Regions from separate parts of the Paenibacillus sp. EKM10P genome, predicted to be linked through region 1. Evidence: riboswitches for the same ligand, from Rfam matches in the RefSeq annotation. Region 1 holds a riboswitch; each other region holds the start of a gene.
What was found. Region 1 has a riboswitch for cyclic di-AMP ahead of HFE01_RS05820 (3D domain-containing protein). Riboswitches for the same ligand answer to the same signal wherever they lie in the genome.
Positions count from the first base shown of each region.

Region 1 (8,130 bases):
ACTCATACTATTCATAAAGGCACTCCTTTCTCCAAGAAGACGGCATTTCTGATTTTAGCTTTTGCTATTCAGTAGAGCGAATTCTTCTTTAATCTGTGCCAGCAGCTCAGAACTTGTGATTACATCGCAAGCTGTCCATGCCAAGGTCCTCGCGGCCAAGAGCATTCCTTCCATTGCGCGGTCCTGCATCGCCAAATCGCGGAATTCTGGTGTATGCAAGGCATGCTTCTCGTCAATAACTTGAATGTACGGATGGATCGCAGGGCAATGAAGTGATACATTTCCGATATCCATAGAGCCATGATCTTCGCCTTCCGTAATATCTTCTTGCGCAATACCAGCCTGCACCAAATTTGCAGTAAAGGTGTCGGAGAGTACACCGTTAGTCACCATTTCATCATAAGAAGTCTCATAATTGGAGGTTTCCAAGCGACACCCGGCTTGTAAAGCAGCTCCTTCAGCAATTTGAATAACACGACGGGTAAGCGGGTTCAGTTCTTGGCGTGTCGCGGCTCTCACGTAAAATTGAGCTGAGGCGTAATCAGGAATAATATTGGCAGCCTGCCCACCCTGATTAATGATGCCATGGATACGTACTGTACTTTTCACCTGTTGCCGAAATGCGTTGATCCCATTAAACGTTTGAATCACAGCGTCCAAGGCATTAATCCCTTCGTGCGGACTGGCCGCAGCATGAGCGGATTGACCAAAAAATTCGAACTGTACAGCATCAATCGCCAGCGATTTTCCTGATTTTTCGTAGCGATCGAAGGGATGTGTCATCATGGCTATGTCGCAATCATCAAACAATCCAGCCGCCGCCATCGGAACCTTTGCACCGCGTGTTTCTTCGGCAGGTGTGCCGTATACACGTACTTCTCCACCAGTCTCGTCGATGATCGATTTGAGACCGACGGCAGCGCCTGTACTCATCATGCATATCAAATGGTGTCCACAGGCGTGCCCTAAACCTTTCAGGGCGTCATATTCTGCCAGAAAAGCAACAACTGGTCCAGGCTTGACTGCTTTGTAAGTAGCAATAAAGGCCGTTTCTATACCCAATATGGGTGCCTGAACTTCAAAACCGTGAAAGGCAAGTTCTTCTTTTAGACGGGCAGAGGCCAGGAATTCCTCGTTTCCAAGTTCAGGGTTTGCGCCTATATACAACGAAATGTCCTTAAACCGCTCGGCATGCTGTTCAATGGTGTGTTGAATGGTCTGTTTAAAATTCATGCTGAAAACTCCTTTATATATGCTGTAATGTAGGTACTGCGATAGATATACTAAAATTGTACTATAACATTCATTGCATAATCATGCATATTCATTTATAATGACACAATCTTATTTATTATAAAGAATTTAAGGAGAGAAAAAAAGATTGAAAAAGGCATATCGTTTTACCGCCCTGGTTTTGACGGCGGTTATCTTGCTGTTGGCTGGTCTTCCTATGCTCACTGCATACGGATCGGAAGGAAAGCCACAGAAAAAACTTGTAGTGGGTATGAGTGCTGACTTCCCGCCGTATGAGTTTCACAAAGTTATTAACGGTCAGGATACCATTGTCGGGTTTGATGTTGAAATCGCCAAGGAAATCGCCAAGGATCTGGATGCAGAGATGGTCCCAGAGGACATGAGTTTTGACTCTTTGCTGCCTGCTCTGCAAAGTGGTCGCGTAGACTTGGTGCTGTCTGGTATGACACCGACGGATGAACGCAGAAAGAGCATTGATTTTTCGGATGTATACTATCGTTCCAAGCAAGTCATTATGGTACGTCCAGAGGACAAAGACAAATATTCAACGATGGCTGCTCTAAAAGGAGAGAAGCTCGGTGCGCAGAAGGGGAGTATCCAGGAAGAAATTGCGCAAAAAGTGCCTAATGCTTCTGTAACCTCATTGGATAAAATATCCGATCTGGTACTCCAGCTTCGGACCAAGCGTATCAACGCGGTTGTAATCGAAGATACCGTTGCTAAAGGATACACGCTAGACGGTACCGTAACACTTGCCAAAGCAGTACCTGAAGATGAAGGAGCAGAAACTGCTGTAGGCATCCGTAAAGGAAATGCGGAATTGCTTGCTTCAGTAAATAAAACGTTGGCTCGCCTGAAAGCGGACGGATCGATTGAGAAATTTTCTACAGAAGCGAGTGCACTGTCTGCTGACAGACAGGTTTCTTCGAATAGCATTGTAGATATATTTTTGAAATATCGCAGTTTCTACGCTACGGGTATCGGCTACACTCTATTGCTGTCTGCGCTCGGAGTACTGTTCGGATTCATTATTGGGCTGATCATATCCTTGCTGCGGATGAGTGGTATTCGTATTATCGAGTGGCTAGGTACCGCATATGTAGAGATACTGCGCGGCACACCTATGCTGGTGCAGCTTATGATTATTCATTATGGAGTTGCTTTGACGTTAGGTGTTAATTTTACGCCACTCCAGTCCGGTATAATTACGTTGTCTCTGAATAGTTCGGCATATTTGGCTGAAATTTTCCGTGCTGGTATTCAGGCCGTAGACCGTGGACAGATGGAAGCTGCCCGCTCGCTCGGGATGGGACGAGGCAAAGCGATGCGTCACGTTATTTTACCGCAAGCATTTAAATCTATATTGCCTGCTATTGGTAATGAGTTCATTACGATCATTAAAGAATCATCTATTATTTCGACCATTGGGATGGTGGATATTATGTACCAAGCTCAGGTCATTAAGAATATTACCTATGAAGGATTAAGCCCGTTCGTAATCGCAGCGGCTATTTATTTTGTAATGACATTCAGCTTATCCAAGCTGTTGGGTTTATGGGAAAGGAAGTTGAGAGCCAGTGATCACCGTTAAACAACTGCGTAAATCGTTCGGTAAAAATGAAATTTTAAAAGGCATTGATATAGATATCGCTAAGGGTGAAGTAGTCGTCATCATCGGACCGAGTGGTTCGGGGAAAAGTACGTTTTTGCGTTGTATGAATCTGTTGGAACAGCCAACAGAAGGGGAAATCTTGTTTGAGGGTGAGCCGATTACGGCCCGTGGTCATAATATTAATGCGACTCGAGAGAAGATGGGGATGGTTTTCCAACATTTTAATCTGTTTCCGCATAAAACAATACTGCAGAACCTGACGCTTGCACCAACGCAGGTGAAGAAGCAATCGGGGAAAGAAGCGGAGAAAATTGCGTTGGAGCTCCTGCGGACCGTGGGGCTTGAGGATAAGAAGAATACCTACCCGAACCAGTTATCTGGCGGTCAAAAGCAACGTATAGCGATAGCACGTGCTCTGGCTATGCAGCCGCACGTAATGCTGTTTGATGAGCCTACTTCAGCTCTGGACCCTGAAATGGTTGGAGAGGTTCTAGATGTAATGAAGAAGCTCGCTGAAGGCGGCATGACGATGGTGATCGTGACGCACGAAATGGGCTTTGCCCGTGAAGTAGGGGATCGGATCATCTTTATGGACAACGGCCAAATTATAGAGCAAGGCACGCCTGAGCAAGTTTTTGGTACTCCAAGCCATGATCGTACTCGTGACTTTCTTGCTAAAGTACTGTAAGAAAATGCTTTTATAAAATATTGACATAGCCCTTCTCGTGACGATGGTTCACGGAGGGCTTTTCTTTTTTTGTCACCATATCTCCATATTTTCGTAACAAAAAACGGATTCTTAATGACAAAATTGTAATGAGTGTAGTATGATGTTCAAGGTTCCCAACATTTTCATGCAGATAAGGTTACAAAATTGTGATATTATGCAGTAAGCCAAAACTTACCGAGGCAGCACTTATGATAATAAATACTCAGGTGCTGGACTCAAACTATGGGAAGTGCGGGGGACGTAACAACGGCCATTGTTCCAATACATCATAAAAAGTATGGAATATGACCTAGGGGTGAATTGCGCAAGCATAGGGCTTCTCCTGAGCCCGAATCCGACAGCTAACCTCGCAGGCACAACAGAGGAGGTACATATCTTTGAAACACTTAAAACATATTGGAAAAACCATGAAATTTGCGGTGCTTGCCGCAGCGATTGCAGGATTGGCACAGACAGCTGGAGTAGCAAATGCTGCTTCGCTTCATACTGCCAAAGAAGGCGATACTTTCTTTTTGCTTGCTCAACGTTATGGGGTATCGGTAGATGACTTGACGAAGGCTAACCCGGATATTGCGTCCAACAACATATATGCCGGTCTACAAATTAAAGTGCCAGACGAAAAAAGTGTGAAGGCGGCTTCGGATTCGAAACCACAGCTACTTACGGAGAAAGCACCAGCGAATGAGAGGCCAACAATTGAAGCATGGGGCAAAACATTCAATTACAGTAAAGTTGTTGATGTTAAAGCAACAGCATATTCAGCCGCAGCTGATGAAAATGGCAAATGGGGTGCAGTCGATTACTACGGTAATCCGCTTAAACTGGGTACAATTGCAGTAGACCCGAAAGTCATTCCTATGGGAACAAAGGTGCTAGTTACAGGCTATTCCCATCCCGGCTTGCCAGACCATTCTTTTGTAGCCGTTGCCCGTGATCAGGGCAGCGCTATTACCGGAAAGCGGATTGATATCTTTATCCCTGGCAACAAATCATTCGTGAACGACTTCGGCTTCCAAAATGTGAAACTGTACGTTATTGATAAATAGCATTGTGCATATATTTGATTTCATTAAACATAATATATATTATGTAAACTTAATATTATAGCACACAACATATAACTGGGACGACTTCTTATCAGTACGGTCGTTTATCGCTAAAAAAGGCTGTCTTACAAGCAGAAGCATTCTGCTCGTCAAGGCAGCCTTTTTACGTTGTTGGTATATACGAGGCTTAGACATACTGTTATTTTCGTTCCGATGTGTGAAGTAGCCGGGGGACTGTGACAAACTTGTAGCCCTTAGCTTTTAAAGAGTGGATTAGACCCGGCAAAGCTTGGACAGTACCTTGCAAGTTGGAACTTTGACCTCCACCTGCATGCATTAAAATAATGGAGCCAGGTCTGGTAGCCGGGATCACGTTACGCTGAATCTGTGTTTTGCTCAATCCCTTCCAGTCTAGAGAGTCCACATTCCAATTGACGATCATGTACCCATGACGACGCGCCCACTGAATTTGAGGCTCCGTGATTTCACCATAGGGTGGTCGTATCAATCTGGGCCGAAAACCTGCGCTGGCTTCTAAAATGCGTTCTGTTTTTGTAATCTGGTGGCGAAAGCGTTCTGGTGTGGCCTTCCTGAAATCCGGATGAGTATAGGAATGGTTTCCTATAGCATGACCCTCGCGGATGATGCGGCGTATGATCCCCGGATGCTTTTCCGCACGATGGCCGACGATAAAAAACGTAGCTTTGATACCGTTTGCGTGTAATACGTCCAAAACCTGCGGCGTATACCTTGAATCGGGCACATCATCAAAGGTTAAGGCAATTTGGCGGGTGTGCGGGCCGCACATTTTAAAAATGTCCGCATGCTTTTTTCGTAGCATCGCTAATGTTGGAGTAGCTCGATCTTTACTTTGATATACCGAAGTAGCGACAGTAGCTTCCTTGGGATGGGGCGTTCCGATGTTGGGAGGCGTGTCAGCGTGAACGGGAAAACTTGAAAATGCTAGTAACAGTGCTAAACATGGCAACACTCCCCTGTACCGCATTTGTATTCCCCCTTTCCGTGCAGTGGTACCTAGTGGTGCTCTCAGCTATTATGTACCTGTCCTATTAAAATTATGCTGGTGATTGAGTGAAGTCCTACACGACTGAAGAGAAGCACATCATGAAGCGGATATCCGTGAAGATGACGAAGTAAACGCGCATATTCTCCTAAACATGAATGAAAACTGGAGCATTTTCGTAAGTTTTAGCCTTACAAAGGATTCGGTATACCGTGACAGCTGGTGTATAATGGGGATGCTATTCATAATGCTACAGACTTGGAATTGAGGGAAGGATGGATAAAAGTGACCGACTTGTTTACTCCTTATCAATTAAAGGGGCTTTCTTTAAGAAATCGGATTGTCATGCCCCCAATGTGCCAATACAGCGTGGAGGCCAAGGACGGCAAACCGACGGATTGGCATTATGTCCATTATGTGAGTCGCGCGGTAGGAGGGACTGGACTCATAATTGTGGAAATGACAGCGGTTCATCCGAATGGGCGCATTACGGATCGTGATTTGGGCATTTGGAGTGATGAACATATTCCTGCATATCGTAAAATGGTAGAGGAAGTCCACAAGTATGGTGCCAAAATTGCCATTCAATTAGGCCATGCCGGACGCAAGGCTGAAGATGCTGAGCCACCTGTAGGCCCGTCTTCGATCCCCTTTAGTGAACGATTTAAAGAGCCGCACGCTTTGACGCGAGCAGAAGTCAAGGAACTGGTTCAAGCCTACAAAGAGGGGGCGCGCCGGGCGGTAGAAGCTGGTTTTGACACGGTAGAGATTCATGGCGCTCACGGCTATCTAATCCATCAATTTCATTCTCCTTTAACCAATACTCGAGAAGATGAGTATGGGCAGGATTTATCACTGTTTGGTGTTGAGGTGATACGTGCTGTTAAAGAGGTACTTCCTGCTGATATGCCTGTGCTAATGCGGATATCTGCCAAAGAATATGTCCAAGACGGATATGATGTTGAATACATAGCAGCCATAGGGGAACGATATCGTGATGCGGGTGTAGACATTTTCCATATTTCTTCTGGTGGTGAGGGTCCGATTGGTTCCAGCGGAGGTCCGTCTGCGCGTGCTGGTTATCAGGTGGATTTGGCTCATACCATCCGTGAGAAACTGAATGTGCCTGTCATTGCTGTCGGCTTATTGGATGATTATGAGGATGCCCGCCGAGTCGTTCAGCACAATGAAGCTGATCTGGTAGCCATAGGGCGTGCCATGCTGCGTGATCCCTATTGGGCGCTGCATGCATCACGGGCGCTAAAAGTACAGGCAAATATTCCAGAGCCTTATCTACGCGGTTTTTAGATATTTTTGAAACCTCTATGCAAAGCTTGCGTAAACATGTGTACAGAGCTTAAAATTTAAGCATTCAATTCTAGGAGGAACTTCACATGTCTATTTTCAAACGATTAAGAGATCTTACGATGTCTAACATTAACGCCATTATCGACAAGGCAGAAGATCCAGTTAAAATGACGGATCAATACATTCGTGATATGCAAGAGGATCTGGAAGACGCAGAGAAAGCGGTAGCCGCTCAAATTGCTATTGAAAAGAGATTTAAACAGCAATACGAAGAACAGGCAGCTTTGGTGAAAAAACGCGAAGAACAGGCTCATACGGCTGCAAAAGCACAAAATGTGGATCTTGCTCGTCGTGCGCTGGAAGAAAAGAAATCTGCCGAACAAAAAATGAACGAGTTCCAAGCTGGTTATGAACAAAACAAAGCTGCAGCTGACAACCTGCGTGGTAAGCTGGATGAAATGCGCAGACAGCTGACTGAAATGAAAAACAAGCGCGAGACACTGGTTGCCCGTTATAATGCAGCTAAAGCGCAAACTGAAATTAACAAAGCGATGAATGGTTTTAGCTCGGATACGGCAACTGCTGGATTAAAGCGTATGGAGGAAAAAATGCTGCAAGCAGAAGCACGTGCTGAAGCGAGCAACGAAATGGCTTCCAAGGAAAAATCGCTGGATGAAGAGTTCAAAGAGCTGGATAAGAAAAGTGCTGTGGACGACGAACTTGCTGCTTTGCTGAAACAATACGAAAACAAATAAGAACTTTTAAGCATTGCCGCTAGTGTGGTGGCTCAGTAAGCGAAGGAGAAACGTTATCTCCTTCGCTTTTCCCTGCCTGGGGGCGTAAATGAATATATGTAGTCAAGAAGATGTGGAGGATGGTAGCAAATGCATTTTTTAGAAACGATGAAAGCGATGCTGGTATGGACGGGCGCAGGTGCTATTTTGCTGTTCGTATTAATGTATGTCGATTCTTTATTTACAAAGTATAAGGATTTTGCCGAAGTAAAAGCTGGAAATATGGCTGTAACAGTCCGGATGATTATGAAGCTGATTGCACAAGGATACATTTTATCGGGTTCAATTGCTACAGCTAATAATTTGCTCGAAGCGCTTGTGTATTCTGTGATTGCCTTTATCATCTTGCTTGTTTTGGAAGT
Region 1 is NZ_JAALET010000002.1:182,505-190,634, reverse strand. Features, by position in the region: gene HFE01_RS05840 (glycine-rich domain-containing protein) at 1-15, opposite strand, end outside; gene HFE01_RS05835 (M20 family metallopeptidase) at 55-1,233, opposite strand; gene HFE01_RS05830 (ABC transporter substrate-binding protein/permease) at 1,382-2,845, shown strand; gene HFE01_RS05825 (amino acid ABC transporter ATP-binding protein) at 2,832-3,554, shown strand; cyclic di-AMP (ydaO/yuaA leader) riboswitch at 3,794-3,967, shown strand; gene HFE01_RS05820 (3D domain-containing protein) at 3,974-4,642, shown strand; gene HFE01_RS05815 (polysaccharide deacetylase family protein) at 4,842-5,648, opposite strand; gene HFE01_RS05810 (NADH:flavin oxidoreductase/NADH oxidase) at 5,952-6,974, shown strand; gene HFE01_RS05805 (PspA/IM30 family protein) at 7,061-7,729, shown strand; gene HFE01_RS05800 (DUF350 domain-containing protein) at 7,859-8,130, shown strand, end outside.

Region 2 (8,130 bases), on a different contig from region 1:
CGCATGTAATGTTTCAGATCCTGTAGACTGTTCAGGTGTCCAGCGCGGAAACGCTCCTCCAATCCGTAGAAACGGGTGAAACCACCAATAGGTAGGGAAGGGTCCAACAATAATGCGTAGTTTAGCAACCGGTTACCTTTATGCAGGACGGTTCGCCTCCTTGAAGTGAATATTTGTGTGATGTTATTTGACTCAAATCTTATTTTTATAATAATAATTCAAATATTTATGTAATATATATTTACACTTCGAACTCAGTTATGTCAAATTAAATAATTTTATTGCTTATATATGTTATATAAAGTTACATTGAAAATAATTATAATATTCTTGTTTACAAATTGTTGCTGAGAGAGTATAATAAATCTGTTGCCTCAATACATTATGACATGCGGTCGTGGTGGAATGGCAGACACGCTATCTTGAGGGGGTAGTGGGCGTACGCCCGTGGAGGTTCGAGTCCTCTCGACCGCATTATATGCAATACCCAGTTGAAAAAGCATCCTGACACGTTTTACGTGAAGGGATGCTTTTTTTGTTAAATACTTTTCGTCATATCCTCCCGTCACAGAAGCGGTCGTATGGACAACGGACCGCTCGTTAACTGTAATGCATAAAGATTGTCAGTTTTTCTGCAAAAGCTTCTTAATATCTCCTACAAGCTTGTCTGGAGTGGTTTGCGGCGCATAACGCTTAAATACGTTACCTTCTCGTGTAATTAAGAATTTAGTAAAATTCCATTTGATCGCTTTGGAGCCTAATACGCCTGGAGCAGTGTGGGTCAGGTAGCGAAATAGAGGATGTGCCTGATCACCGTTAACATCTGTCTTGGCGAACATGGGAAAAGTCACTCCGTAATTGAGTTGGCAAAACTCGGAGATCTCCTCGCTGGAACCCGGCTCTTGTTTGGCGAACTGGTTGCTGGGAAATCCCAAAATTTCGAGCCCCTGTTCATGATACTGGTCATATAGCTCTTGTAGCGCCTTGTACTGGGGGGTTAACCCACATTTGCTGGCAGTATTCACGATAAGAAGAACTTTCCCTTCGTATGTGGATAACGGAATTTGTGCCCCTTGTAGGGTCTGTGCATCATATTTATATACGCTCATGATATCCCTCCTAATTCAATATTCTACAATTAAATTGTGAACAATTCAACAAGGGGTTGCAAGTCCAGAAGAGTCTACAGACATTGTGCATTGTAAAATCGTCTTTTGTTCAAAACGGTAAATCGCACTTCAAATGGAGCAAATTGAGGTGTTTCTTCTCATAAAAAAGGCTTCATTCGATAATTATCTAGTACATATAGCGCATTTTCTTTCTTTTTTATAAATAAAGGGCAACCGTACCATACCCTACGCCAATATTGACATGCCTTTCATTTTCAAAAAGAGGCGAAATACAGAGTTTTAGAGAGATACGAGAAGCATAGGTTGGTTGTAAGCGTTATCCTTAATCTTCTATGCTCTAAAGGGTGATTTATAGCCTTGCCGTTGAGCTTTACAGTCTTCCTTGCACGGGTGTATGATTCAAGACGTAATTTCAAATTAACAACAATGAAGCAACAACGAATTGTCTAAAGCGCTGAATTTTGCAGTTGCAAAAGCGGGGGAACCAACGAGTATATACGGCTTTGCAAGCCGTGTGTCTCATGGGGTGAATTTTCCGGCCAAGTGCCGTAAATAGGGCGACTCTCACGTCCGAATCCGACAGCTAACCTCGTAAGCGTACAGGGAGAGGCAACAAACCGCCGTGTGCAGCCATGGTTTATTTTATCATGGAATGTATGAAGCCGGAGGAAGCCTTTTTCCTTCGGCTTCTTTTTGTTGTCTTTTTATACCGGGAGAGGAGCTACTGATGGAAGGTCGGTTAATTATTGTCACTGCACCGAATGAAGCGGGCAGAAGTTTTGTGAAATTGCTTATGTTCAAAAAATTGGCGTTTGCAGTTCTCACAAATAGCACCCAGGAGGAACGACAGCTCAAAAAAATGGGTGTGGAGCACATTGTGCGCATCAATACGATGCAAGCGGGAAAATGGAATTTTCCTAAAAAAGAAATTGGTAGTGTGTATTTGTTCGAAAACAGCTTGAATCTAACTTGCCGTTTCCTGCAAATATGTCGGCCACTAACATCAGAATTGATCTATGTTATTACGCACGGCTGTAATCCACAAGGAATTTATCGGGGATTGGGAGCGGACCATGTGATCTACACATTGAACGGAGAGGTGGGTTTCCTGCTGAACGGATAAGCACTTATAACATAGCTGGTTTATGATTTTATGATGGAATCAAAAGGGCAATCTGAAAAGCGATACGGAGGGTATGAACATGATGGATTTATACATGCTGCTCGTAATGGCTGTGAGTTATGGAGTGATACTGCTGTTTGTACGCTGGTGTGATGCGCAGACCTCAAAAGGAGGGCGAAGAGGATGATCGTTGTGCTAGGACTTACGGCTATTGTGTTCGTGTATTTAATCTACGCACTCCTGAATCCTGAAAAATTCTAGTCAACTATAGGATCGAGCAGGCGGGAACAGCAGATCAAGAATGCAGCATCAGAGATGCAGATTTTCGCAAACGTGTGCACTCAATGGATGGTCTGAATCAGGTCTGTTGTTCCAAATGCAGGAGCATTTTAAGGAGGAATAGAGGATGGAGCTACTGCAAATTGGGATTGTGATCATCATATTGTTGCTCTTGGTAAAGCCGATGGGCACCTATATGTATCACGTATTCTCGAATGAACCGAATCGGACGGATCGGATTTTTGGTGGAACGGAAAAGCTGATTTATAAGGCTGTAGGCTTGAAGAAACAGGACAGCATGCATTGGACGACGTACGCTATGAGTTTCATTGCAACCAATGTGGTGCTTGTGGGGATCAGCTACCTGCTATTGCGCTTGCAGGCTATACTCCCGGGCAATCCGGTTGGGAACAGTAATATGGAAGCATCATTGGCCTTTAATACGGTAATCAGCTTTATGACCAATACGAATCTCCAACATTATAGCGGAGAAAGCGGGCTTACGTATCTGACACAGATGGCGTTCGTCACGATGATGATGTTTACTTCGGCTGCTTCGGGGTTTTCGGTTGCTGCGGCTTTTATGAGGGGATTGACGCGGCGCGGTGAAGGGCTGGGTAATTTTTTTCAAGATTTTATTAAAGCCAACATACGGATTTTCCTGCCGCTTGCCTTTGTACTTACGCTGGTGCTGGTGGGATTAAAAGTACCACAGACGCTACAACCCACGGCGGATATTACGACTTTAAGTGGTACACAGCAGCAGATTGCTATGGGACCCATTGCCTCATTGGAATCCATCAAGCATTTGGGTACGAACGGGGGCGGTTTTGCGGGAGCTAATTCTGCGCATCCTTTTGAAAATCCAAATCCTTGGACGAACGTACTGGAAATTTTGGCAATGTGGGTAATGCCGGCTTCGCTGCCGTATACATTTGGATTGTTTGCCCGTAATCGCAAGCAGGGCTGGATTATTTTCAGCTCGATGATGGTCTTGTTCCTTATTTTTCTAACCATAACGTATGTGTCGGAGAAAACAGGTAATCCGTTAATTCAGGCACTGGGTATGGATGCATCTCAGGGAAGCATGGAAGGGAAAGAGGTTCGTTTCGGCATTGGACAATCGGCATTATTCACTGCGGTCACAACGGCGGCAACGACAGGTTCGGTCAATAATATGCATGATACATTGACCCCGCTAGGTGGTATGGCTGCTTTGGGAGAAATGATGCTAAACGTCATTTTTGGCGGCAAGGGCGTCGGGCTGATGAATATGCTGATGTATGCGATTCTGGGAGTGTTTATATGCGGACTGATGGTCGGAAGAACCCCGGAATTTATGGGTAGGAAAATTGAAGGCAAGGAAATGAAGCTGATTGCGATTGCCATTTTGGTACATCCGTTTCTTATTCTTGCTCCAACTGCGCTTGCATTTATGAGTCATTGGGGATACGATGCGGTCTCTAACCCCGGATATCACGGGTTGACTCAGGTGATCTATGAATATGCATCATCTGCGGCAAATAACGGCTCGGGATTTGAAGGTCTTTCGGATAACAACGTGTTTTGGAACGTTACGACAGGAGCGGTTATGTTCTTTGGACGATATGTATCCATGATTGCATTGCTGGCTGTGGCGGCTTCGTTGAATGCCAAAGCGCCGACCCCGGTGACAATGGGTACACTGCGCACGGACAACAAGCTGTTTGGAGCCATCCTAATCGGAGTGGTCCTGTTGATTGGTGCGTTAACCTTTTTGCCGGTGATCGTACTGGGTCCTGTAGCTGAATTTTTGACCATGTGATGAAGAATGAGCATAGAAGGAAAATGAGAATGGATGAACGGGGTGCTTGATCATGAAGGAACAACGCAAACGCATGCTGGATAGAAGCATCTTGAAGCAGGCGGTCAAGGATAGCTTTATCAAATTAAATCCGATGATCATGATGAAAAATCCTGTCATGTTCGTCGTGGAGATCGGTACATTGGTCGTACTGCTCATGCTACTGCTTCCCGGTTATTTTGGAACCGGCAAGGAAATGGGCTTTAACTTGGCTGTATTTATTATTTTGTTGTTCACGCTGCTTTTTGCTAACTTTGCTGAAGCGCTCGCGGAGGGACGGGGGAAAGCACAAGCTGCTTCCTTGAAAAAATCCAAGCAGGACTCACAAGCTAATAAGCTCGTCGGGAATGAGATTCAGGTGGTCAGCTCAACAACATTGCGTAAAGGTGACGTGGTAATCGTCTCTCAGGGCGAAATGATTCCAAGCGATGGTGAGGTTATTGAAGGCCTGGCCTCAGTGGATGAATCTGCAATTACGGGAGAATCAGCTCCGGTCATTAAGGAATCGGGCGGTGATTTTTGCTCGGTAACCGGCGGGACGCGGGTAGTCAGTGACCGCATTAAGGTGCGGATTACGACTGAGCCGGGTGAAACGTTTATTGATAAAATGATTTCGCTCGTGGAAGGTGCACAGCGGCAAAAAACGCCAAATGAAATTGCGCTGAATACATTGCTGATCAGCTTGACGATTATTTTTCTCATTGTGGTGGTGACACTGGCCCCGATAGCCCGTCATTTTAAGATTGATTTGCCTGTCCCCGTGCTGATTTCGTTGCTGGTCTGTCTGATTCCGACCACGATTGGCGGGCTTTTGTCGGCCATTGGAATTGCTGGTATGGACCGAGTTACCCAGTTTAACGTGCTGGCCATGTCAGGCAAGGCGGTAGAAGCATCCGGGGACATCAATACGATGATTCTAGATAAAACGGGTACCATCACCTTCGGTAACCGGATGGCGAGTGAATTCGTGGTTGTAGATGGTATAGAAAAGGCAGAGCTAGCGAAATGGGCGGCGATGAGTTCACTAAAGGATGAGACGCCTGAGGGACGCTCGGTACTGGAATTGATGCGTAAGCAGGAATACACGCTGGATGAATCCTTGGCAGCAGGTGGAACCTTTATCGAGTTCAAGGCAGAAACCCGGATGAGTGGTCTGGATCTCGCTGATGGACGAAGAGTACGCAAAGGCGCCGTGGACTCTGTCCGGCAGTGGATTGTATCGCAAAAAGGCATTGTTCCGACCGATTTGGAGGAAAAAGCGAATCAGGTAGCCGCAGAAGGAGGTACACCGCTAGCAGTGGCGCTGGATGATCGGATATACGGCATTATTTATTTGAAGGATACGGTGAAGCCGGGCATGAAGGAGCGTTTTGATCAGCTCCGGGAAATGGGCATCCGCACGATTATGTGTACAGGTGATAATCCGCTGACCGCTGCTACCATTGCACGTGAAGCAGGGGTGGACGATTTTGTAGCTGAAAGCAAGCCGGAAGATAAAATTGCGGTTATCCGCCGGGAGCAGGAGCAGGGTAAGCTGGTGGCTATGACCGGGGACGGTACCAATGATGCGCCAGCGCTGGCGCAGGCAGATGTCGGTCTTGCCATGAATAGCGGCACAGTCGCGGCCAAGGAAGCTGCTAATATGGTGGACCTGGATTCTGATCCGTCCAAAATTATTGAGGTGGTCGCTATCGGCAAGCAGCTGCTTATGACACGTGGGGCATTGACAACGTTCAGTATTGCGAACGATGTGGCTAAATATTTTGCCATTATCCCGGCGATGTTCATGCTGGCTATTCCGCAAATGGGTGCATTAAACGTCATGAGGCTGGGATCCCCGTTATCGGCTATTTTATCGGCGCTTATTTTTAATGCAGTCATTATTCCACTTCTGATTCCGCTGGCAATGAAGGGTGTAAAGTATAAGCCAATGAGCTCGGATCGGCTATTGGGACGGAATTTACTGATTTATGGTCTGGGCGGTATGGTGGTACCGTTTGTCGGGATTAAGGCCATTGATTTGCTGGTACATTTGTGGATTTAGTGCAGAAAGGGTGAGCGACATGAGTGGTTTTTATCGGATGTTGTCTGGACGCAGATTTGCTGCACATGAAAAAGCCGGATCTGGTGGACAAGGCCAGAATATGCATACAGGGACGGAGGCAGTATCGGAAAAACAACCAGAGAGACAAGAGATGCGAGGAAGCGCGGTTATTGGAGTGGCTGTGCGAACTTCTGTGCTAATGATCCTATTGTGCGGATTGGCATACCCGCTGGTCAGCACAGGAGTGGCGCAAGTCCTGTTTCCGCAGCAAGCAAACGGCAGTATGCTTCGTGACACGGAGGGGCGGGTAAGCGGCTCTGAGCTGATTGGGCAGTCCTTTACCAATCCAGCGTTTTTCCAAGGCCGGGTATCAAGTATCGATTATAATGGAGCTGGTTCAGGCTCAAGTAACTACGCACCCTCGAACCCGGCATTGGTGAAGCGGATCAAGGAATCTATTGCGGATTGGCAGAAGCATAACCCGGATGTACCCGTCAGTCAGGTTCCATTGGACCTGATTACGAACTCCGGCTCTGGTCTGGACCCGCACATCTCGCCACAGGCGGCACAGGCTCAAATTCCACGTATTAGCGGCTTGACGGGGATTAGTCAGGACCAGCTGAAGGCGCTGGTGCAGGAGCAGACAGAAGGCCGCAGCGCCGGTGTGTTCGGCGATCCGCGTGTGAACGTGCTCAAGCTGAATCTTGCGCTTGAAGCACTAATGAAGGTGAAGCCAGTTAAGCCATAGATGAATGAAAAAGGTATCCCCCTAGCGATAAGTTTGGAGGGATACCTTTTCTATGGATTAGGATGCTCTGGGATGGATAGCTGCAAAGGAAGTATTTTATTTCTTATAGGTGATATAAATTTGTTGTTCAATTATTTACTTAGCTTTACATTGTTTGATGAATTTTTGGTTTTCCTTAAGGCTGAAGCGAGTACCAACATGTATATTAATACAATCATACCAATGACTAAGTAAGATAATTTAATATTCATTAAATCGGTGAGAGTACTGCTCAAAATAGGGCCGATCATTAGACCAATCGAGTATGCCGTGTTATAGAGAGCAAAAGTAATTCCATAAGAATGAATGCCACTTCGTTGAGAAATATCAGCAAGTTGAGGTAAGCAGGGAGCAAGAACCATACCCATGCTAACTCCTAAAACAGCTAAAATAACAGCTTGAAGTGATAATATTGCTGGAAGTGCAGTTAGAGGAAGAGCAATGGATACCAAAAGTAGACCGAGGAGAATTCCATTTTTATAGCCGATCTTGCTGGAGAATTGACCTATAAAGGGTGTTGCCAGGCCATAAGCAAGTGTGGGAATAGCAAATAACAATCCGATAACTCCTGGATTAGCGCTAAAATTGTGCTGCAGGTGTAACGGTAATGTTGGCTCAAGTACGCTTGGGACAGATGCCCCGATAATTACAACCCCGATAACCAAAAGCAAATCTTTATTTTTCATGAACGAAAAAGGAGATACGTACTTTTCATTTTTCTCTTCCGGAATATCGTGCAGGAGTACTAATCGAAGTATAGCATCAACGACAGCCAATGCGATGGCAAAGTAAAAAGGGAGTTGGTAACTCCCCCATTGATACAACCAACCGCCAATTGTCGGTCCGAGAAGGGTTCCAGCGGCTTGCCCAGATAACGCCAAGCCCATGGCTTTGCCGCGTTCTTCAGATGGGTATAGCTCAGCC
Region 2 is NZ_JAALET010000001.1:460,029-468,158, forward strand. Features, by position in the region: gene HFE01_RS02035 (urease accessory protein UreF) at 1-128, opposite strand, end outside; tRNA gene HFE01_RS02040 (tRNA-Leu) at 392-474, shown strand; gene HFE01_RS02045 (glutathione peroxidase) at 624-1,109, opposite strand; cyclic di-AMP (ydaO/yuaA leader) riboswitch at 1,573-1,744, shown strand; gene HFE01_RS02050 (hypothetical protein) at 1,858-2,253, shown strand; gene kdpF (K(+)-transporting ATPase subunit F) at 2,437-2,514, shown strand; gene kdpA (potassium-transporting ATPase subunit KdpA) at 2,660-4,336, shown strand; gene kdpB (potassium-transporting ATPase subunit KdpB) at 4,389-6,419, shown strand; gene kdpC (potassium-transporting ATPase subunit KdpC) at 6,439-7,167, shown strand; gene HFE01_RS02075 (MFS transporter) at 7,299-8,130, opposite strand, start outside.
Region 2: another riboswitch for cyclic di-AMP. It lies ahead of HFE01_RS02050 (hypothetical protein); the one in region 1 lies ahead of HFE01_RS05820 (3D domain-containing protein).

Region 3 (8,130 bases), on a different contig from region 1:
CCTGGGGATGTATACGAGAAGACTTGAACAAATGTATGAAGAAAACCGTTCTGTAAAGGAGCATCTAGAATCGGTTATTAATCAGACGGCAGATGCAATTCATGTAACCGATCAGGAGGATCGTGTTGTTCGGGTCAACCATGCCTTCGAAGCTTTGTACGGGTGGACCAAGAAAGAATTGGTTGGCCGTAAGCTGGAGTTTGTGCCTCCGCAGCAACAGGAGGAGTATGAATTTCAGAAGGAGAGCCTGCTTCAGGGAGAAAGCATCGTATCAAGCGAGACCCTACGAATGCGTAAGGATGGAAGTACAGTAGAGATTAGTATGAGTACTTCACCTATTCTGGATGAACAAGGCGAAATCTTAGGCTTTATCTGTGTCTCGCGTGATATCACAGGGCGTAACCGGATGGAGGAACTGCTACGTAGATCAGAGAAGCTGACAACCGTAGGACAACTGGCGGCAGGCGTAGCGCATGAGATTCGTAATCCATTAACCACGCTACGTGGCTTCCTACAACTACAGCAGCAAAATCAAGTGTTGAATATGAAACACAACGATATTATGATGTCTGAGCTGGATCGCATCAATTTGATCGTTAGCGAGTTTTTAATATTGGCAAAGCCACAGGCAGTACATTTTCAGAAAAAAGATGTTCGTTATATTGTGAGTGATGTTATTTCTTTGCTAGATAGCCAGGCGCATCTGTTGGGTATTGTATTCAACCTTCAGGTTACGGACGAGCCTGCCTTGGTATATGCTGAAGAAAATCAGTTAAAACAGGTATTCATTAATTTACTTAAAAATAGCATGGAGGCTATGAGTAAAGGCGGCATCATCACAATTCATTTGTTCTTAGAGGGAGAAAGCGTTAAAATCTTCATACGGGACCAGGGAACGGGTATTCCCGCAGAAATGCTATCCAAGCTGGGAGAACCTTTTTTCACAAATAAAGAAACAGGTACAGGACTAGGGCTTATGGTCAGCCAGCGTATTATACAGAGCCATAAAGGCACACTGGATATTGAAAGCATAGAGGGAGAGGGAACAACCGCCCTCGTGCAGCTTCCGATTGCCAAGCCCGAGTAACGGGCTGGGGGCAGGAGGAAGTGTGTTCGTAGAAATGGAGGGTATACAGGTTGCGCATTAACAAATTTATCAGCGAAACTGGCTTTTGCTCGCGCCGGGAGGCGGACAAGCTGGTAGAGAGCGGCCGCGTGACGATTAACGGCGAAGTGGCCGTGCTGGGCAGTCAAGCGGAAGAAGGCGATGATGTTCGTGTGAACGGCAAGCCACTGCGCGATAAGTCCGATCACGTCTATATTGCATTGAACAAGCCAGTCGGCATTACTAGCACGACAGAGAGTCACATTAGAGGCAATATTGTCGATTTTGTGGGGCACTCGCAACGGATATTTCCAATTGGACGCTTGGATAAGGATTCGGAAGGTCTCATTTTATTGACCAATGATGGGGACATTGTGAATAAGATTTTACGGGCAGAAGGCAAGCATGAGAAAGAATATATGGTAACAGTGGATCGTCCGGTCACACCATCCTTTTTGCAGGGGATGTCCAGCGGTGTGAAGATACTCGGTCATCGGACGCTGCCCTGTGAGATAACACGTGTATCTGAGTATGTATTCCGTATTATTCTGACAGAAGGGAAAAATCGTCAGATCCGACGTATGTGTGCTGCCTTCGGTTATGAAGTTAAAAAACTGCAGCGCCTGCGAATCATGAATATTCGATTGGGGTCCCTTCAGAAAGGCGCCTGGCGCGATTTAACAGAGGCTGAAAAGCTGGAACTGGGCCAGATGCTTGATTATACGCTTAGCTAAGGCCAGAGGCCTTCTTATAGCCTTCAGCGCTGGGTTCTCCTATATGGCAGGGCTAGACAACAGGAATCACTAAATCAAAAGGCACCAGCTGCATAAGAAATGCGGCGGTGCCTTTGTTCATATAACATATTCATGATCAACCTTCATTCGAGCTTGAGGTAGGACTAATAACTTGTGTACCGTTCTGATATTTGCGAAGAACGGAAATTTCGACACGACGGTTTTTGGCGCGTCCTTCTCCAGTCTGATTGCTTGCCAATGGTCGATACTCGCCATATCCGATGGATACAAACTTGGTAGGATCGAGCTGCGGATTGAGCAGCAAAATACGCAAGAAATTGAGCGAGCGCTTGGCACTCAAATCAAAGTTGGACGGGAACTGACTATTGGAAATAGGTACATTGTCGGTATGACCGGATACGATAACATCATAACCAGGAAACTGCTGGAGCATGCTGGAAATGGATTTGGCTAGCTTTCTCGCTTCCGGCTTTACTTCGGCCTGCCCGGATGAAAACAGGGCATTATCACTAATGGTGATCATCAGCTGAGATTGGTTCAGCTTGGTGTTCAGTAGAGTGGACAGGCCGTTATTTTGAATATACTGATCCATTTGTTTTTTAAGCTTCTTTAAATCTTCTTCTTCCCGCTGGGCGAGTTGCTTCTGCAGATCAGAGGTAGAAGTGGCTTTTGATTTTAAAGGTTGCGATACCTCTTCTTTATTTTTGCCCATATCCATGGATTGTGACGACGGATTCGCGGCCGAGTGATCCAGCACGCCAGTACCGCCACTAAAAGCTGAACTCAAGGATTGAGCCATAGTTTCAAATTTTTTGGCATCGAGCGAGCTCATACCGAATAAGACAATGAAAAGAGCCAACAGAAGGGTCATTAAGTCGGAATATGGCAACAGCCAGCTTTCGTCAGCATGCTCTTCATGCGGTTCATGTCTCTTTTTACTCACTGGAATCGCCATCCTTCTGGGTCATCGAAGCCCGTTCGGTTGGAGTTAGGAAGATTGCTAGCTTTTGGCTGATGGCAATCGTCGAGATACCGGATTGAATCGAAAGCAGACCTTCGACCATCATTAACTTAAGTTCCACTTCTTTTTTGGATAGCCGTTTCAGCTTGTTGGACATTGGATGCCATAGGACATAACCTGTAAAAATACCGAGCAACGTTGCAATAAAGGCGGCCGCAATGGCATGGGACAGTTTTTCCATGTCACTAAGGTCGGCTAGAGCGGCAATCAGACCTACAACCGCACCGAGTACCCCGAGTGTTGGAGCATACATACCGGCTTGGGAGAAAATTAGTGCGCCTGCGCGGTGTCTATCTTCGGTAGCGTTAATGTCTTCCATCAGAACATCGCGTACGAACTCCTGATCATTACCATCGATAATCATACGCATACCGCCGCGCATAAAGGGATCGTCGATCTCTTCGACCTTGGATTCCAGCGCGAGCAGACCTTCACGACGGGTAATGGATGCCCATTCAGTAAATGTACCGATAAGCTCCTTGCGATCCAGCAATTTCTGCTGGGTGAAAATAATTTTAAACAGCTTTGGCACCCGTTTCATGTCATCCATCGGAAACGCCATGAATATACTTGCTGCTGTTCCGACGAAAATAATCATGTAAGCAGCGGGATTATTGACCAGATTGACGACTGGCGCGCCCTTCAGGATCATCCCGACGACCAGTGACAAAAGCCCGAGCACAAGTCCAATAATGGTTGTAATTTGCATGATACACCTCATCCATGAGAATAGATTTTGAATCCTTTCATGCCGCATGGGTCGTCCTTGCCCCAAGCGCGTCATTATGAGACGGATTATAGTATTTATCGACAAAACTCTCTTTTTTGTTAAGGGCGAATTTCCGGTATAATAAAGTGATTATGTATTGAATCGCTGAACCACTGGAGGAAATAGCATGGGAGTAAAGCATGGGCGCGAGTATGAACAAATTTTGAACGATTTGACAGAGGCTGTGGGACGCATTCCAGATAGCTATGAATTTTTTGAAATGGAAGCAGAAGATTGGGACAGGCTGGACCCAGCGGGGCGCCAGGAAGTCAATGAGGCTTTGGCAGAAGACTTATTTTATGCACTGGGCACAGAACCTATAATCACTGTAGGCAGCGGTGTTGTGATTTATGAGCCGGAGCAGCACCGGATCTATGTACTCATCGGGGATGAGGAGCTGACGTCGGTCCCATTGATTTGATGGCCGTCTTATGGATTTATCAACGGGGCCGTGGTAATATGTACACCAATATATCGTAGTTTTGGCCGCATCTAAGCGGCTGAAAGGCTTCCGTATAAACGGGGAGGAGTTCGTAACATGCCTTTTACACAAGAAGAGATTGAAGCACATCTGGAGAAGCTGGAGGGCTGGGAACTGGAGGAAGGACGTTGGATCGTTCGGAAATATAATTTTTCCAGTTTTATGAAAGGAATTGCCTTCGTGGATGAAGTTGCCGCTATATCTGAGGCATTTAATCACCATCCATTTATTACGATTGATTACAAGACCGTGACTCTGCGTTTGACCTCCTGGGACGATGGCGGTATTATGGCCGTAGATATTAAGGAAGCCCAACAATATAATGAAGCTTTCGAAAAAATGCGCAGCAGTCATTGAGTTTGTAATGATCTGTCGTATATATGAAGAGCGCCTTCGCTATACAACATCGCGGTTGTATAGTGAAGGCGCTCTTATTTATAGAACCCGATTCTGTTGTTCAGGACGATATACCATACAATGGAACGGTTTTCTGCCATCTGGAGTCTGGCGTTCATAGGTATCCGTCAGCTCAAATCCAGCTGCCTTGTAGGCTCGGATAGCCCGCTGATTCCAAGTGAGAACCTCTAGGTCAATTTCATTCTGCGGATGCCGCCGTCTGGCTTCCTCGGCAATGGCCCGGACAAAATCGGAGCCTGTGCCATGTCCGCATCTTTCGGGATGCATTCCAAGACCCAGCCGGGTCACACCGACCATAGGGAAATATTGAGCAAATCCCGTCAGCTCATTCTCTTCGTCCAGGACCGCAACATATTGCTCTTGGCGAAGCGTGGGACTTCCAAATTCGACTTCAAGTGCCTTCATTTGTTCCCAGGGAAGCCAGCCGTATATGTTGTAGGGGGGATCATAGCGCCACTCACAGATTTCAGCCGCTTGATGCTCGTCCATCGGTACGATCCGGTAGTTGGATATTGAGGCCGGCACTTTTCCATTCCTCCTTATGCAGGTACTTCAATCATTAACCACAGATTGTAGACAAGTTGTAGGAGAATGGCAAGCGTGTTTATTTCGTACCTAAGTCGGGTATACATTCAATAAGAAGGATTTACTGCTCATATGCTCCCCCAGCGGTGACGGTAAAACCGACGATGTTCGCTAAAATTGAAACCTTTTGAGGTGTCAGTTCGTCAGTAATGATAATCATTGCGATGTAGTGGACATAAAAAACCGCAATTCGATTCCGGCCAGAATCAAATTGCGGCTAGGGTTAGCTTGCTGTGCGGTAGTTATTCTACGTTGTCGTCATCAGGAATATCTGAAGCTACAGAATGGTAAGCGTCTGTGCTCATAATTCTTTTTGCACCGACATAACGGTTAGCGTAATAATTTTCGTTCAGTGAGCTAACTACTACACCACGTGAAGTCGAGGAGTGGGCGAATTTCCCTTCACCTACGAAGATACCTACATGGGAAACGCCTCTTCCTGTGGTGTTGAAGAACACCAGGTCGCCTGGTCTCATTTCATCGCGGGATACAGAAGAACCCATTTTGAATTGTGATCCAGATTGATGCGGCAGTTTAATTCCCAGTTTGTTGAATACATACATTGTGAAGCCGGAGCAATCGAATCCCTCGAGTGTAGTGCCTCCGCTTCTGTAGTTCGTTCCTTTGGCATCTTGGATGACCTGGTCCATCTTAGAGTCTGCAAATGCACTGCTGCCACCGAATGTAAAAGATGTAAAGGCAATGGCGAGACCCATGGCTGCGATCGTTAGCTTCTTCTTCAAAAAAAATATACCCCTTCCAATGCCTGCGAGGTTAGCTTAAGGATTCGGTAGAAGGTTCCCCTATGACCACTCTGTTGCGAGATCAATTCACCCAAACTGGTTCCCCCGCTTCCTAGGTGCCAGGAATTAGGCTTAACTTAAGATGTGCACCTTGGAGAGCAGTATTCACGACAACGATGTTTTTAAGATAAAGGTTACAATAAAGATTACAAAGTTGTTACTATCAGTTCACTGCGATTATTGTAACAAAGACAGCAGGCTTTGGCAAATGTTTCATCGCAAAAAGTTACAAAAAAAATCTGTTCCTAACGCTCCAGGAACAGATTCTGTTAACAGTATTCAGTTATGTGCTGTTTGCACGGGAAAGAAAAAAGTTTTTTCGACAGCTGAAAATACAGGAGAGAGCATATTGTGAGAGGTTAGCCTCTGCTGGAGATATCGATGTGCCATAGCCGATACTGCGAACTGATATGCCACAGCCTGACCAGACTGGTAACAAAATGATACGATTGCTGGAGAATCAGTGCCAACATACCCGTCCAAATCATCGCCACGGTGCCAAATAGACCGAAAACTAGCAACACACAAGTACCGAGCAACAGGGATACACCAACAGCCGGAAGAAGCTGGCGAAAGAAGGCGAGCAGGGAGGATAGTATGGTGTGACCACTGACAGTGCCCAACTGCATATACAGGATGCACTGCCGAATGACCCAACCGTAAGCTATCCACCCCATGGCATAGGGCAACAAATGTAGCAGGTAAGAGGAAGATTGCAACGTTCCTACTACAATAGGATAGAGTCTCGGTACCACCCAAAAGGCGGGAAGCAGCAGCAAACCCAACTCGATGATGTAATACAATAGCGATGACATACCGTGGCGTTTCATCCCCTTGAAGAAGGACAGGCTTTGCGGTTCAGACGCATCGGTATGCAGGCTTTGATATATGCCAGCTCTAATGAAGGGAGTGATTAGTATGCGCAGTACGGTCGCCCCTAGTAATATCCACAAGTACACATGTACTTCCCGGCTGTCCATCAAGGCGATCTGGCCCTCCATCCAAAACAAGGTCTTTCCCAGTTCGTTTTGGCTCTGATCAGGATAACGTAGCAGCAGCGGGATAACGGCAGACTGTACCAGCCTATAGAGAAATACTCCCCACAGCAGACGATACAGAAATAAAATGATAACGATATAAAAGCGTATGCGTACCAGCGCCCAGCCTTCTTTTATAACAGTCCGCATCTATAGACACCTCACCATGACAGACTTCCAAGCAGTGTCTCCAACAGCTTGGTTACACTTACACTCCAACGGGTTTGTTGTTTTTCATCCAATTCAGCCTTCAGGCTATTATTAATATGCTTGTTCTCCAGTGCAATAGTGTATAGAGGATCTACAGTCACATAGGACACGGGGGAAGCGCTTTTGAGTCGGAAAGTTGTACTTTTGCCCGCACCATCCCATGCCTTGAATATCGTTGAGCCATCCTTGAAGGTAAATTGAACAGGTATTTTGGGATAATCTGCTCCTTTTTTGCTGAGCGTCACGACTGCTTCGTATCCATTCTCCAGCTTGTGGTTCATGATGCGATCGACTGAAAAGTCCGCCATCTGGCCGTCATATACATATTGTTCAAAATAGTGGCTCCATGATCGTCCGGTCACTCTCTCCACGACATGTTGAAAATCCTGTGAGGTCGGATGCTTGAATCGATAAGTCTGGACGTAGGTCCGCATAATCCGGTCCATTTTTTTCATACCCACCTGACGCTCAATACCTCGTAGTACTAATTTACCTCGTGAATAGGCATTTTGCGCATACTCAGCTGCCGATCCATACTTCCAGGACTCACGGTTTAGCGGCTGTGGGGAAGCTACCTGTCCCGATTGTAATGGCAAGTTGGGGGTAAGCCCATACTCTTGTTCCATGAGCCGTTCCTCTGCATAGGAGGTGAAGCCTTCATCCAGCCAAGGCTCCTCAAATTCATTGTTGGCTACCATTCCGTAGAAATATTGATGCCCAATTTCATGAACCAGCGTCCGTTCCAGATTATAGCCAGGATTCAGTTGGTCCGCAGCTGCGGCCGTGATGAGTGTCGGATATTCCATGCCGCCGGCTCCACTGCCTGTTTTGGGTGGAACGACGATGGATAGAGTGGAATATGGATAAGGCCCGTACCATTTGCTGTAGTACGAAAGGGCAGCCTTGGCTGCGCTCATGTAACGTCCTTTGAGTTCCTTATGGGACGG
Region 3 is NZ_JAALET010000022.1:11,596-19,725, forward strand. Features, by position in the region: gene HFE01_RS25485 (PAS domain S-box protein) at 1-1,087, shown strand, start outside; gene rluF (23S rRNA pseudouridine(2604) synthase RluF) at 1,138-1,839, shown strand; gene motB (flagellar motor protein MotB) at 1,976-2,803, opposite strand; gene motA (flagellar motor stator protein MotA) at 2,796-3,590, opposite strand; gene HFE01_RS25505 (hypothetical protein) at 3,778-4,071, shown strand; gene HFE01_RS25510 (4a-hydroxytetrahydrobiopterin dehydratase) at 4,189-4,488, shown strand; gene HFE01_RS25515 (GNAT family N-acetyltransferase) at 4,567-5,073, opposite strand; gene HFE01_RS25520 (C40 family peptidase) at 5,376-5,876, opposite strand; cyclic di-AMP (ydaO/yuaA leader) riboswitch at 5,882-6,019, opposite strand; gene HFE01_RS25525 (hypothetical protein) at 6,296-7,123, opposite strand; gene HFE01_RS25530 (M1 family metallopeptidase) at 7,135-8,130, opposite strand, start outside.
Region 3: another riboswitch for cyclic di-AMP. It lies ahead of HFE01_RS25520 (C40 family peptidase); the one in region 1 lies ahead of HFE01_RS05820 (3D domain-containing protein).

Region 4 (8,130 bases), on a different contig from region 1:
CCGTACGATTTCCGAACGACCAAGTCTCCTAAACTCATCACACTGTATCACCCCTCCTATATCGTATGGGTGAATGCACAGTTTGGTTCCAACTTAGGATATACCGGCCTCCAATAGCACGGCGCTCAGACGCGCAAATTCCTCGATACTCAGCGTTTCCCCTCGACGGGAGGGCTCAATATCAGCTTGTTGCAACAGCGGCTCCAGCGTGTCCCTGTTCTCTTTAGTGAAGAAGCGGCTTTTTAGGTTATTTGAAATGGTTTTACGACGTTGGGCAAAAGCGGCATGAACCACTTCAAAAAAGTGCTTTTCGTCCACCACTTCCACCGGAGGGACTTCTCGTACACGCAGCCGAATAACTGCCGAATCAACATTCGGCTGAGGAATAAATACTGTATTCGGCACCGTACAGACTAACTCAGGCTCGCTGTAATATTGCACGGCTATGCTTAAGCTGCCGTAATCCTTCGTACCAGGAGACGCAGCCATGCGCTCAGCCACCTCCTTTTGAATCATAACGACGATATTCTCCAAGGGAAGCTTGTCCTCCAGTAGACGCATCAGAATCGGTGTAGTGACGTAATACGGCAGATTAGCGACGACACTCACTTTGCTCACATCTGCAAAGTCAGCTGCAAACACTTCACGCAAATCCAGCTTTAACACGTCTCCATGGCGAACCTTTACATGCTCGTAAGGGGCCAGCACTTCTTCAAGAATGGGCAACAGCCGCTGGTCAATCTCAACAGCGGTAACTGCCTTAGCGGATTGCGCCAATTTCTCGGTCAAAGCTCCAATGCCCGGACCAATCTCAAGCGCGCCCTTTGTATCATCCAATCCGGCAGCATTTACGATCTTGCTCAGAATATTTTGATCAATCAGAAAGTTTTGTCCCAGACTCTTTTTGAACGAAAAACCGTGCCTTTGAATAATTTCCTTCGTACGCCGTGGTGTTGCTATATCTTGAATCCCTGTCATACGGATATCACAATCCTTCACTTTCGATTTGTGCCAGCGCACTGGCAAATTCCTCACGACTGATCTGAAATACAGAGAGCCGCTTATGTAGCTGCTTTCCGTTACAATAGCCAATACCCAGTACATTCCCCAAGGCCATACGGCGTGCAGCAGCATTGGGGTGGGTAATAAGTCCAGCGTCAATCAGGTCCGCCATTTCAATCAGCGGTTCGGCGCCTTCCACTGTCGTATGTACCCGCGCGAGAGCGTGTCTGATGGCTTCCGGGGAGGCATTCTCCACGCCAATATCCCCTTTGCGTGTCGCCTCTGCCTCAGGTATAAAAGCCTGCTTGCAGCCGGGGACCTTGGAGGCGATAATTTTACGGATACGCTCCCCTGCATGATCGGGATCAGTTAAAATAATGACCCCCCGCCGTTCCTGTGCCAATGCAATTTTCCGCAGCGTCATTTTATTAATGGCTGAACCGCCAGTTTCTATCGTATCTGCTTCGACAGCACGGCGAATGGCTACTGTATCATCCCGGCCTTCCACCACGATCACTTCCTTGATCATCTTCGTTTCCCTCCACTGCTACACAGCAACATATATTATCTTTCCCTGCTTTTGAAAACAAAATAAGAAGAGGATATCCTCTTCTTAGCATGGCATAACTATGTTGTTAATACTATCGCATTGTCCTCAACATACACAACCTGTTTTAGTTGATTTCCGGCTTTACAGGTCCGATAACATATACGGTTTTACCGTGCTTACGACCAAATTGGTTAGCCCGGCTTAAACTCTCATAATACACATCGATTTTGTGGCCTTTAATCGCGCCACCGGTATCCTCCGCACGGCGGAAGCCTACCCCTTCAATATACACCCACCAGCCGATGGGAATTACATTCGGATCGACAGCGATGGTGCGTCCTTCCGTGACACGCGTGCCGGAGGCGGTACGTGTACCGATACCTGGCTCCTGGGCAGAGTACGCCGTCATGGAGACATTTTGTAAAACTTTTTTATAATTAAAATTAATACCTGCTTTACGGACAGCGCTGCCCGAACTAACCTTTGTAGCCTTAACCGCATCTTTAGGGCCGATGGAAGCAGCTAGAAGGACCGGTTTTTTCTTCGTTCCTACCGCAATTACCTTATCTACACGATTTTGTGCGACTTCCTTGTTGACCAGCTGTTTGGACACCAATTTTCCATCATGGTATACCTTTTGAACATGCTGGACTACCACACCCGATTTGCCACTTTGAATGACTCGATTATCGCCTTTATAGAGACTTGGATCTGCCGTTTTGATGACCTGATAAGGCACTTGTTTTTTCTGTTCGACCTGCTGTTTCTTCACACGGACGATTTTTATGTCCATGTTAGCTGAAACAGAGGCATCCAACGCAGGGTAAACTTTATCCGTTGATGATAATTTATAGCCCGAAGTGCGAATGGCACCCTCTACTGTATTTTCTGTTGTGTACAGCTTTTTCGTCTCATTGCCTGAGGATACTTTAACCTGATTGGCACGTTTAATGACTACGCGATCCCCATCCTGTACTGCCCCGTTTAGCGGCATGGAAATTGTATCATGCGGCTGAAGTGAAATAGAATGCTCATTGAGCAAATCTTGGAGCTTGGATTCCCGGGTTTCTACCGCAGATGCCTTACCATCGATGACAAAAAAGACTTGTTTTTTAGATTGCGTGTACATCAGAATTGAAATCATAATCGTTAGTGCGATTAGAAAAATAGCAACCAAAGCAGCCTGGCGCACATTCTCTTGCTTCCAACGTAATACGTAAGACATGCTGGATGAGCGTGACTCATGGGTCTCCTCTTTTCGGAAAATGCCCATTTCCTCCGTCCTCCTTACATAGCCCGCCGTCTGGAGTAAGACATAGTTGATCGTTGACGTGACTATAACAGATTTTCTACAAGACAAGCCCGTACTGCGACTGTCCTGCACCATGTACCCGTCTTCGCGGCATGCTGTCCTCCCCTGTTTAACCACAGTATGATGACAGATTTTCTTTTATTCACAACAAAAAAAGCCAAAGAAAGAGACTAGAGAGCTCTTTCGTGGCTTCCGACATGTGTGAATATGCGGGAAAACTCATGCACGAGATGGCTTCTCTCTTGTTACGCTTACGGGGTTAGCTGTCGGGTTCGGACGTAGAGAGTCGCCCTAGCTTAGGTCAACCGCTCATGGCGGTCGCCTTCACATTCACCCCGAAGACCCAGAAAGAAATCGAAATACGGCTTCTCTACCTGTTCAATCCCATCCAGGAAATGAATTTCGGTCGAGCCGACTACTGAAGAGATAATATCTCTTGCATATACGCCGGACGTACTGTAAGCCATATCGGTTCCCCCGTTCCCTGTAAAAGGGACTCAGCGAGACTGGTTCATGAAATGATTTGTTGATGTTTACACTCAACAACAATTCACTGAAAAGATGATATCCTGTTTCCATGCATGTTGTAAAGCAGGTTTCAAGTACATTTTTCAAAATATTCGGTTAAAAAATTGTAATATTCTTGAGTTTCCTGCAACAAAATCATAATTAGCTCCGTCTATCTCTTTATTTTGATTGATTTCTTCGCTTTTTCACTGAATGTCAAATCGTTCCAAGGCATTTTGGGTCGTAATGGATACCAATTCCTCCACCGTAATTCCCTTAATTTGGGCGGCTGCCTCTGCTACCAATCTCACATGTGCCGACTCATTTCGCTTCCCACGAAACGGATGAGGCGTCAAGTAAGGCGCGTCCGTTTCAATAAGCAGACGGTCCAGGGGTACCTGGGCTAGCACCTCTTTTGGCTGCTTGGCATTTTTGAACGTTATGGGCCCGCCGAAGGAAAGGTGGAAACCCATATCCAGCACCATTTTAGCTGTCTCCCAACTCCCAGAAAAGGAGTGCATGACTCCGCCAATCTCGCCCGCCTTTTCCTCACGTAAAATCCTCACAATATCTTCATGTGCATCCCGGTTATGGATAACAATTGGCATGTTGAGCTCACGTGCCAGGCCAATTTGATTTCGAAGTACCCGCTGCTGCACATCCTTTGGTGATGTATCCCAATAATAATCCAGACCGATCTCTCCGATCGCTACAACCTTTTTATGACTGCATAACGATGCAATCCATTCTAAATCACCCTCCTGCATTGTAATGGCATCCTGCGGATGCCATCCAACGGCTGCATAAATAAAATCATACGTCTCAGCCAGCTTCATGGTGGATGGAATGGTCTCACGATTAAATCCGATATTGATCATCCGTGTTACTCCTGATTCGACAGCACGTGCTATAACTTCTTCACGGTCTTCGTCAAATTGTGGCGCATCTAGGTGAGTATGAGTGTCGAACAAATCCAAGGTTTTCATCTCCTTTTCTTACTTACATTTCAATATATTTGTCTATTGTTTGACAAAATAATTCCTTATTTCGGCAGGAAGCCTTTCTTTTACCCCGTTCAATTTATTCTGGGGAAAATACATGTGATATTTTCCTCGGTGAATGCCACTTATTGAGCGTACAATTTCTGAAACTTCGGATATTTCCCGTACCTCGCCCTGACGTCCAAGCAGTAAAATCTGGTTGTCCGTTGAACCGCCCTGCCGAAACACATCATAAGGAAGATCTGTCGGAAAATCAATTTCAAGATCATATTCAGGATGCAAGCCAGCCTTTTCCAAAGCCTCTCGAATATGGTCAACGGTATCTGTATCCATATTTTCAATCTCTACATATTTATACAATCTACGATCCATAAAACGGCTGCTCAAATCACTTAAAATTTCGTCCTTTTCTCGTTTCCATTGGCTAAATACCGTCTGAATCAAAGACTCATCCAGCATCAAATACTGCTCCACTGTTAGCTCTCCTTTTAATAGATCTGGCAGCGGATCTAGCAGAAAACCAAACTCATATCCGTTTTTGAACAATTCCTTAGCTCTCTTGAAAATTTTACGTAACAGGATTTCTGAGCTGCGTGTTACAGGATGGAAATAAATTTGCCAGTACATCTGGTAGCGTGACATTAGATAATCCTCTACTGCATGCATACCCGACTCTTTTACGACAATTCTCCCATTGTGAGGGCGCAGCAAACGTAAAATACGATCCAAATCAATTGTTCCGTAGTTAACACCTGTTGAATGAGCATCCCGCAACAAATAATCCATACGGTCAGCATCCAGCGGGCTTGTTACCAAGTTGACAACAATCGGCTTATCATACGTTTTGGCTATAACCGCCGCGACCTTGTGGGGCAACATCTCATCAACTTGCCGTAGCACAGCGTTGATCTTCGTGTCCCCCAGTACAATGCGGCATGTCCAATCCTCATGGTTCATATGAAAGGCTTCTTCAATTGAATGAGAAAATGGACCGTGCCCCACATCGTGCAACAAAGCGGCACACAGAGCAATCAGTCTTTCTTCCTTGGGCCAGTCGGGAAAATCTCCACGTTCAAATTGAGAAATAATACGTCTCGTAATCTCATATACGCCCAGTGAATGTGAAAACCGGCTGTGCTCCGCTCCATGAAACGTAAGATAAGATGTGCCTAACTGCCGAATGCGTCGTAACCGTTGGAACTCCGGCGTATTGATCAATCGCCATATCACAGTATCCTGAACATGGATGTAATTATGTACCGGGTCCTTAAAAACTTTTTCTTCACTGAGTGGCTGGTGCAAGATATCAGCTCCTTTAATATTCGGAATAATGGATTAAAATACAATAAAATCCTAAACATCTTCCCTTATTCGACACCGTTTGTCGTATTTTGTCGAATTATCACTTTTCGACATTTCCAAATCTACAATAAGGCAAATCATCCGTAAAATAAGGTAAGGTACATGGATAAAGCTCTTTGTTCTAAATACTTTTGCATAATTAGGCTGTTACTACTTTTTTTAGGTTGACTGTTTTGGGAATCGTTGGTATAGTAAATATCAGAAAAGAGAAAATTTTGTCGAATCATGACACTTATATTATTTTAAACGGCGAGAGGAGCCTGATTTATTATGATGAAATCCACTGGTATTGTAAGAAAAGTTGACGAGCTCGGACGTGTTGTTATTCCAATCGAATTGCGCCGTACCCTGGGAATCGGAGAGAAAGACGCTTTGGAAATTTACGTTGATGGCGAGCGCATCATGCTTAAAAAATACGAGCCTGCTTGTATCTTCTGTGGCAATGCTGAGAACGTAATTTACTTCAAAGGGAAAATTGTTTGCCAAGATTGCATTTCTGAAATCCCAACACCTGTGACAAACTGAGAATTTTAGTATATAATAGACTTATCAGAGATTGTTAATTCTAACCTTTTTCATATATACTCCTTGTTGCCTTCCACGGTTTGAACCCAACCGTTGGAAGGCCCTTTTTTGTTTAGACACGTATTCATAAGAGTGCGTTGTACACGTCCCTCTTGGAAATTGAACGGTCTGTGGCTGTACGTTTCATGGCATCCTTGCGAGTAAGCCCCTCTGACTCGTAATGCGCGACGTGAGACTCCAAAGATAAGTCCTGCCACCATGCCTGACGCTCCTGTTCCTCTTCCTCTTCGTTTTTCCCCTCAACGACCAGACAATATTCACCAATCGGTGGGTTCTCCTCTAGTTTTGCAAGACATTGCTCCACTGTTCCACGCACCCATTCCTCATGCAGCTTGGTCAGTTCACGGGCAAGTACTACGTTGCGTGATCCTAATGTTTCCTTTATTACTGTCAATGTCTTTACAATACGGTGGGGCGACTCATAAAAAAGAATCGTGCCATGGGATACCTGAAATGATTGTAACAACTTCTCTAGATCCTTTTTCTCCCTTGGTGGAAATCCAGCGAAGGTAAACCTCTCTGTATCCAGTCCTGAGGCAATTAAAGCGGATAGTGCAGCATTTGCCCCTGGGATAGGAATAACACTGATTTCTGCTTTAAGTGCCAGCTTGACCAGATCCGAACCAGGATCAGAAATGGCCGGTAGACCTGCATCGCTAACCAGTGCCAAATTTTTTCCTTCTATTATATAACGTATCAGCTCAGGCCCACTGGCAGCTTTATTATGTTCATGATAACTGAAGAGCATTTCCGGCGTGATGTCGAAATGTGTGAGCAATTTGCGTGTTTGCCTCGTATCCTCAGCAGCGATAATATTGCATGACTTTAGGGTGTTAATTGCCCTAAAGGTCATATCGTCCAGATTGCCAATCGGGGTAGCAACGAGATATAACTTTCCCCGTTCCTCTTCACGGTTACTAAAGCTTTTTTGTACAGCTGCTGTCACACTGAATCCCCCTTGCTTACTTCTCCATAGATTTCCCTTATTTCCTGAGTATAGTTCCCATCTTCCTGATATACAATGAGTGGGGGTAATAGACGAACTTCCGGTTTGCCGTCACGCATTGCTTCAACAAGTACCATATTTGCTTCCATATGAATCCGTGGGTGAACAAAACGTATCCGCTTGGGTTCCAGGCTATAACTGCGCATCAAGGATATAATCTCACCCAGGCGCTGTGGGCGATGAACCATCGATACTTTCCCCCCATTTCGGACAAGCCGAGAACATGCCTGGATGACTTCTTCCAGTGTACAGTTCACTTCATGACGAGCAATGGCCTGGTGAGGATTCAGCTTGATATCGCTACCATTTAGCGGCATATAGGGAGGATTCACGGTAATCGCATCATACACGCCATGTCCCGTGATTTGAACCAGCTCACGCAAGTCTCCTTCCCGAATCTCAATTGCAGATTCTAATCCATTCAAACTGACAGACCGTCTAGCCATATCTGCCAGGCGTGGTTGAATCTCAATTCCTTCAATAGATGCTTTGGTGCGTGTCGTCAACAGTATGGGAACAACCCCATTGCCCGTACACAAATCGAGAATCTTCCCACGCTGAAGCGGAATACCAGCAAACCGTGCCAGCAAGACCGCATCCATCGAAAAGCTGAACACTTCATCACTCTGAATAATACGCAGATTATGTGAAAGCAGATCATCAATTCGTTCAGACTTCTTTTCATTTTCGTACATAATGCTCTCCTATCCTATAACCTAAATCGCTTTTTACTCATACTTCCTTACAAAAAAGCCGTAGGCATCTTGCTCCTACGGCTTGTTTTTATTTATTCAAAAATGACAGA
Region 4 is NZ_JAALET010000016.1:79,671-87,800, forward strand. Features, by position in the region: gene yabG (sporulation peptidase YabG) at 1-38, opposite strand, end outside; gene rsmA (16S rRNA (adenine(1518)-N(6)/adenine(1519)-N(6))-dimethyltransferase RsmA) at 94-978, opposite strand; gene rnmV (ribonuclease M5) at 986-1,531, opposite strand; gene HFE01_RS23870 (3D domain-containing protein) at 1,677-2,825, opposite strand; cyclic di-AMP (ydaO/yuaA leader) riboswitch at 3,097-3,377, opposite strand; gene HFE01_RS23880 (TatD family hydrolase) at 3,578-4,348, opposite strand; gene HFE01_RS23885 (HD domain-containing protein) at 4,391-5,674, opposite strand; gene HFE01_RS23890 (AbrB/MazE/SpoVT family DNA-binding domain-containing protein) at 6,005-6,259, shown strand; gene rsmI (16S rRNA (cytidine(1402)-2'-O)-methyltransferase) at 6,384-7,265, opposite strand; gene HFE01_RS23900 (tRNA1(Val) (adenine(37)-N6)-methyltransferase) at 7,262-8,020, opposite strand; gene yabA (DNA replication initiation control protein YabA) at 8,109-8,130, opposite strand, start outside.
Region 4: another riboswitch for cyclic di-AMP. It lies ahead of HFE01_RS23870 (3D domain-containing protein); the one in region 1 lies ahead of HFE01_RS05820 (3D domain-containing protein).